2 linked regions of the Cupriavidus metallidurans CH34 genome follow. The protein of the gene in region 1 interacts with the protein of each later gene in a pairwise test. Links are inferred from orthologs where the notes say so. Each region holds a gene or a part of one and is shown on either strand. Other genes may lie near its edges.

Region 1 (3,316 bases):
AGCCCATCACTGCCACATCCATTTCTTCCACGCCCGGGTAGGCCGTCTTCCAGACCGGCATCTGCTCGCGCAGATACGACTGGATGCTTGCTGCCAGCTCCTGGAACGTTGTGCTGGTGGTGCGACCGCATCCCGGGCACGCGATCACCATCGGCGTGAAGTTGCGCAGCCCCATCGTCTGCAGGATTTCCTGGCCGACGTAGACTTCCTTCTCGCGCGGCGCGCCGGGTTCCGGCGTCAGCGAGATCCGGATCGTGTCGCCGATACCTTCCTGCAGCAGCACCGATAGCGCAGCCGTCGACGCAACGATACCCTTGCTGCCCATGCCGGCTTCAGTCAGACCCAGATGCAGCGCATAGTCGCAGCGGCGCGCCAGCTCGCGGTATACCGCGACCAGTTCCTGCACCTGCGATACCTTGCACGACAGAATGATCTGATTGGCCGGCAAACCGATCTCTTCAGCCTTCTGGGCCGACTCGATCGCCGACGTAATCAGCGCCTCTACCATCACGCTTTGCGCGGGCCACGGCTCGGCGCGCTGGGCGTTTTCGTCCATGATGCGTGCCAGCAAATCCTGATCCAGGCTGCCCCAGTTCACGCCGATACGCACCGGTTTGTTGTAGCGGCACGCCATCTCGATCATCTCGGCGAACTGCTTGTCGCGCTTGGCACCCTTGCCGACATTGCCGGGGTTGATCCGGTACTTCGAGAGCGCCTGCGCGCACTCGGGGTAGTCATGCAGCAGCGTATGGCCGTTGTAGTGGAAGTCGCCCACCAGCGGCACATCCACGCCCATACGGTCGAGTTGTTCGCGAATCGCCGGCACGGCCGCGGCGGCTTCCGGCGTATTCACCGTGATACGGACAATCTCCGAACCGGCGCGTGCCAGTTCCTTGATCTGGATTGCGGTGCCGATGGCATCCACCGTATCGGTGTTGGTCATCGACTGCACGCGCACTGGCGCGCCGCCGCCGATCGTCACGATGTTGTCGCCCCACACAACACTGGCCTGGCGCGAAACGCGACGCGGCAGCGGGCCCGGGATCACGGGCTGGAAAGCGTTCTGGTTCATTGCATTACCACCTTTTCTTGCATGGCTGGCCGCGCCACCCGCAGCGCATTACTGCAGGGTCAGGCGGGCCACATTATTCCGGTTGGACGCCTGGAAGTTCACTGCTGCACCATTGTGCGTCAGCGACTCAACGCCCTTCACATTCCCGAGAATGATCTTGTAGGGCCCACCCGCGCCACCACCCGACACGGTATCGCCAGCCTTGGCGGTACCGCCAAGAATGACCTTGCCGGTGCGGTCTCGTACTTCATACCAGCTATCGGCCGAGAAACGGATCTGCACAGCACCCGCACTGTCGCCCTGCGCAGCGGGAACCGTGGCAGGCGGCGTAGCGGCTGGCGTCTTTGCCGCCTCGGCGGGAGCCTCTCCACCCGTGACCATCGGCAAACCCGCCGACATGGTAGCCGGGGCCGGCGTGACGGCCACGGACTGCGCGGCCGATGCCGACGCAGTCTCGGACGGTGCTGGCGAGTCGTTGCCGGTCATCACCGGCGGCAACGCTGCGCTCACCGTGCCATCGTTATTGCTCTGCTCCTGGGCCCGCTCCTCGGCAACAGCCGGTTTGGGCGCCTCGGCCGCGGCCTTGCTGCGGGCCTCGACCCACGCCTTGGCATGATCAAAGCCGAAATATCCGCCAACGCCGATCAAGGCCAGCACGCAAACCAGCCAGACCCAGCGCCCACCGGCACCACCGCCAGTACCCTTCGAACCGAAGCGCTTGCGATCGTCGAAAGCCTGATTGAGTGCGCCCTCATGACGCTGCGTAATCCCGGTAACCGGCGTGGCCTGAGCCTGCGCGTGATAGCGCCCCAGCAACCCGTCGATATTCACCTGGAGCGTCCGCGCGTAAGCACGCATCACACCCTTCGCGAACGTCACATCGGGCAGGCTCGATACATTGCCCGACTCAATGGCGACGAGCTTCGACGCTGCCACCTTCAGTCGTGCACTGACATCTTCCAGAGAAAGCCGCTGCGCCTCGCGAGCGTCTTTCAATTTCGCCCCGATCTCGCGGGCAACAGCCTCGCGGTCGGAGTCTGTCGCGCCACCGCCGACGTGACCCGTCGTCGCGGCCTGGCTGTCGGCGCGCTCTTGTTCACTCATCCCAAGCTCCTCTCTCGTATGCGGTCAACTCGCGCGAGTCGGGGAACCGGCTGCGCAGTTGTGCCGTGAGTGCGTTCTGTGTTTCGGTATCGCCCTGTCGGCGGGCGATGCGCGCACCCAGCCAGAGGGATTGCGCGCTGGCAAAGCGGCTGCTGTTGACGCGGCCAACGTAGTCCTTGGCCTGCGGCATCTCCCCGCGTTGGAAACTGAGCTGCGCGAGGTTCGTCAGCAACGCCGGATCATTGCGGTCGTAGCCATAGGCCGTCTGGAGACTCTTCTGCGCCGAAATCAGGTCGCCATTGCGCATCTCGCAGGCGCCCAAGTTCGTCAGCGGCTTGACGGGGCCATTCATGGACGGCGCCTGCACCGCGCGCTGCAGCATGGCCTTCGCCTCTGCGTAGCGGTTGTTCTGGCACAGGAACCAGCCGTAGTTGTTCAACACGTCCGGGTCGCTGTCACGCATGCTCAGCGCGGTGCGGAAACTGTCTTCGGCCAGGGCGGTCTCGTTCATGCCCATGTAGACCAGCGCCCGAACGTGATAGGCGTCGACCAGCGTCGGATCGATATTGATGGCCTGCTTGACCTCGTCAAGCGCCACCGAATACTGGCGCGCCTCGAGGTACTGCGTGGCCAGGCGCAGCCTGATACTGGCGCGCTTGTCGGCCGGAGTCTGATCGGAAGCGGTCTTGATGTCCTGGGCGGGTGCAGGCGGCAACGAACAGGCGGACAGCATCAGCCCGAACAGGGCAGCAACGATCAGACGGGTCATGCAGGACGGGCCTCCCGGGGGGCGCCGGCGTCAGCCACCGGCACCAGTGGCGTGATCTTGCCGAACTTGCCGCGCTCGGCCAGACGGGTACGATCCATGACTTCGCCAGCAAGCTGGCCACACGCGGCGTCGATGTCGTCGCCACGTGTTTTGCGGATCGTCGTGACAATCCCCGCATCCATCAGTACCTGGGCGAAGCGGCGAATCTGCTCGTTGTTCGAGCGCTTCAGCCCCGATTCCGGGAACGGGTTGAACGGAATCAGGTTGAACTTGCAAGGCACGTCGGCCACAAGCTTCAGCAGTTCACGCGCATGTTCGACGCCATCGTTGACGCCATCGAGCATGCAGTATTCGAAAGTAATGAAGTCGCG
Region 2 (3,265 bases), 2.2 Mb from region 1 along the record:
GGCGCGGGGCGCTGGTAATCGGCGCGGCGGTCGGATTCCGTGACGGCGTCCTCGCGCAGGCGCTGGGCGATGTCGCGCACGGCGGACAGCGGGTGCGCCAGCGGCTCGATGCCGGTGGTGTCCACCGCCTGCATCTGCTCCACGAGCGAGAAGAAATTGTTCAGTTGCGCAAGCGTTTGCTCGGCCTCGGCATCGCTAGTTTCGATGCGGGCCAGATGCGCGATGCGCTTGACGTCGGAGAGTGCGAGAGCCATGGCGTGATGCGGCGCGTGCGCCGGGTTCGGTCCGTTGGACTGGAAGTATCTTGGCCGGATTCGGGGGTGCCGGCCATCTGGGGGCCGGAAGGGCGCTTCGGGTGGCACGGCGGCGGGGTGGCCAGGGCGTGCCGGACTGGTGCGCCCGGGGAGGCGCCCCAGGATCGTCGAAGTTACAAGTTTTTCCGGGGCCAAACGCCCCGAAACAGCGAGAATTATAAGGTATGATTATGCGTTGCAGATTCCCCGCAACGCGCGCTCCACTTCGGATGGGCAGGGATGCCCGATGGTGACGCCGTCGGCACAGTCCGGACGGTTTTCGCGGTCGACCAGAACGGCCCCGGGACCCGGAACGGACCAGTTCCGAGCGTCGGCCGTCGCAGCCGTGCAACACTGGCGGCGCATGATAGCCGTCGGCGCCATACAAAAGGGGGACGCACTATCCGGTACGGCGTGGAAGTCCGGCGCGTATTGGACACGGGGTTGCGCGGTGACCATCCTGCGATATGCAGAGGGAAATCATCGCATTTTCAGTCGTAACAATCAGGTTCCTCCGATTAGGCTACTGCCACACGTCAGGTGTATTTGACCTGTCCGGCGCATCTGGCGGCGAACTTTCGCGCAGAGTCTAATCAAAGGTTCCCGTAAGGGGTGCTAACAAAGCGAAGCCTGGTGGGTCTGGCCGGGCGCGGCGAAGGCGTTTGTCCGTCACCGCGCTGCCAGAATTGCCAGAGTCGTTTTGTTAGCACCTCTCGGTTCGGCGCGTGCAGGTCTGCGCCGGTTGCGGAGCGCCGTGGGCTGCCGATCCGGCGTGTCAGCGGCATCGGCCCGCGCCAGCATGACTGGCGCGGGCCGCACGCACCGGGGAGCCGTGAACCATCACCCTTGCAAACGATTCGTGGCCGGGCCGCAGGCGGCGCCGGCCGCTTCGCATACCCGCGAAACAACAGAAGACAGGATTCCTGATGTTCGGATTTCTCCGCAGCTATTTCTCCAACGACCTGGCCATCGACCTGGGCACCGCCAACACCCTGATTTACATGCGCGACAAGGGCATCGTCCTGGACGAACCGTCGGTCGTGGCTATCCGTCAGGAAGGTGGCCCCAACGCCAAGAAGACGATTACCGCGGTGGGCAAGGAAGCCAAGCAGATGCTGGGCAAGGTCCCGGGCAACATCGAGGCCATCCGCCCGATGAAGGACGGCGTCATTGCCGACTTCACCGTGACCGAGCAGATGCTCAAGCAGTTCATCAAGATGGTGCACGACTCGAAGCTGCTGCGTCCGAGCCCGCGCATCATCATCTGCGTGCCGTGCGGTTCCACCCAGGTGGAACGCCGCGCCATCCGTGAATCGGCCCTGGGCGCCGGCGCCAGCCAGGTGTACCTGATCGAGGAGCCGATGTCGGCGGCGATCGGCGCGGGCTTGCCCGTGTCGGAGCCGTCGGGCTCGATGGTCGTCGATATCGGCGGCGGTACCACCGAGGTGGGCATCATCTCGCTGGGCGGCATGGTCTACAAGGGTTCGGTGCGCGTGGGCGGCGACAAGTTCGACGAGGCGATCGTCAACTACATCCGCCGCAACTACGGCATGCTGATCGGCGAGCAGACCGCCGAAGCGATCAAGAAGGAAATCGGCTCGGCCTTCCCGGGTTCGGAAGTCCGCGAAATGGAAGTCAAGGGCCGTAACCTGTCCGAAGGCATTCCGCGCGCGTTCACGGTGTCGTCGAACGAAATCCTCGAAGCGCTGACCGATCCGCTGAACCAGATCGTGTCGGCCGTGAAGATCGCGCTGGAACAGACCCCGCCGGAACTGGGCGCCGACATCGCCGAGCGCGGCATGATGCTGACCGGCGGCGGCGCGCTGCTGCGTGATCTGGACCGTCTGCTGGCCGAGGAAACCGGCCTGCCGGTGCTGGTGGCCGAAGACCCGCTGACCTGCGTGGTACGCGGCTCCGGCATGGCGCTGGAGCGTATGGACAAGCTCGGCAGCATCTTCTCGTACGAGTAATGCAACCGGACCCGGCAACGTGGTGAGTCGCGTCGCCGGGCCCTCCCCCATCTTGAACGTTTTCTCCGCCAGCCCGACCCGCCCCGTCCCGCAAGGGACGGGGCGTCGCGCTGGCGGATTGGCATCGCCTGCGCACGGGTAAATGGATTACTCTCCACCGCCGCTCTTCAAGCAAGGCACGTCCGCCGTTGCGCGTCTGGTTATCTTCGTGACGATCGCGCTGGTGCTGCTGATCGTCGACGCGCGCTTTGACGCCATGCGCAACGTGCGCCAGGTGGCTGCCACCGTGCTGATGCCGGTGGAGCGTCTGGTGCTGGTACCGCGCGACGCCATCCGTGGCGTCTTCGACTACGCCCAGTCTTCCGTCGAACTGGCCAACGAGAACCGCGAGCTGCGGCGTGCGGCGCTCGAGCAGGCCAATGCCTCGGTTCGCCAGGCCCAGCTCGAATCCGAGAACAACCAGCTTCGCAAGCTGCTGAACCTGACGCAGCAATCGACCACGCCGGTGACCCCGGCGGAAATCCTCTACGACGCCCGGGACCCCTACAGCCAGCGTATCGTGATCGATCGCGGCAGCATGCAGGGCCTGCGCGCCGGCTATCCGGTCATCGACGAGCGCGGCGTGATCGGCCAGGTGACGCGCGTTTCCCCGTTCCAGTCGGAAGTGACGTTGCTGACCGACAAGGACCAGGCGATCCCGGTCCAGGTGGTGCGCAACGGTCTGCGCAGCGTGGCCTTTGGCGGCTCACGCGCCGGTCTGCTGGACCTGCGCTTCATGGCGGCATCGGCCGATCTGCAGCAGGGCGACCTGCTGGTGACGTCGGGCCTCGATGGCACCTATCCGCCGGGCCTGCCGGTGGCGAAGATTGTCCAGATCGAACGCAAAGCCGATACGGCGTTCTCCCGCGTGTATTGCGAGCCCGTGGCCGGTGTGCGTTCGCACCGCCAGTTGCTAGTGGTGCGCTATGAGTCGGGCCTTGCCCCGCGCCCGCCGGAGGCAGC

Evidence for each region.
Region 2: the proteins of RMET_RS10550 (region 1) and RMET_RS00270 interact in binary tests that used the Escherichia coli proteins (3 or more experiments, as listed by UniProt). The link is inferred for Cupriavidus metallidurans CH34 from one-to-one orthologs.

What each region holds. Positions count from the first base shown.
Region 1 is NC_007973.1:2,287,891-2,291,206, forward strand. The notes cover bases 149-3,148. They hold RMET_RS10550 (RodZ domain-containing protein), read right to left. Parts: upstream 2,177-3,148; coding sequence 1,121-2,176; downstream 149-1,120. Other genes in these bases: ispG (flavodoxin-dependent (E)-4-hydroxy-3-methylbut-2-enyl-diphosphate synthase), read right to left, coding at 149-1,072; pilW (type IV pilus biogenesis/stability protein PilW), read right to left, coding at 2,169-2,945; rlmN (23S rRNA (adenine(2503)-C(2))-methyltransferase RlmN), read right to left, coding at 2,942-3,148. In the rest of the region: more of ispG, read right to left, coding at 1-148; more of rlmN, read right to left, coding at 3,149-3,316.
Region 2 is NC_007973.1:57,268-60,532, forward strand. The notes cover bases 293-3,241. They hold RMET_RS00270 (rod shape-determining protein), read left to right. Parts: upstream 293-1,219; coding sequence 1,220-2,263; downstream 2,264-3,241. Other genes in these bases: mreC (rod shape-determining protein MreC), read left to right, coding at 2,406-3,241. In the rest of the region: Asp-tRNA(Asn)/Glu-tRNA(Gln) amidotransferase subunit GatC, read right to left, coding at 1-254; more of mreC, read left to right, coding at 3,242-3,265. UniProt on the Escherichia coli protein: Forms membrane-associated dynamic filaments that are essential for cell shape determination. Acts by regulating cell wall synthesis and cell elongation, and thus cell shape.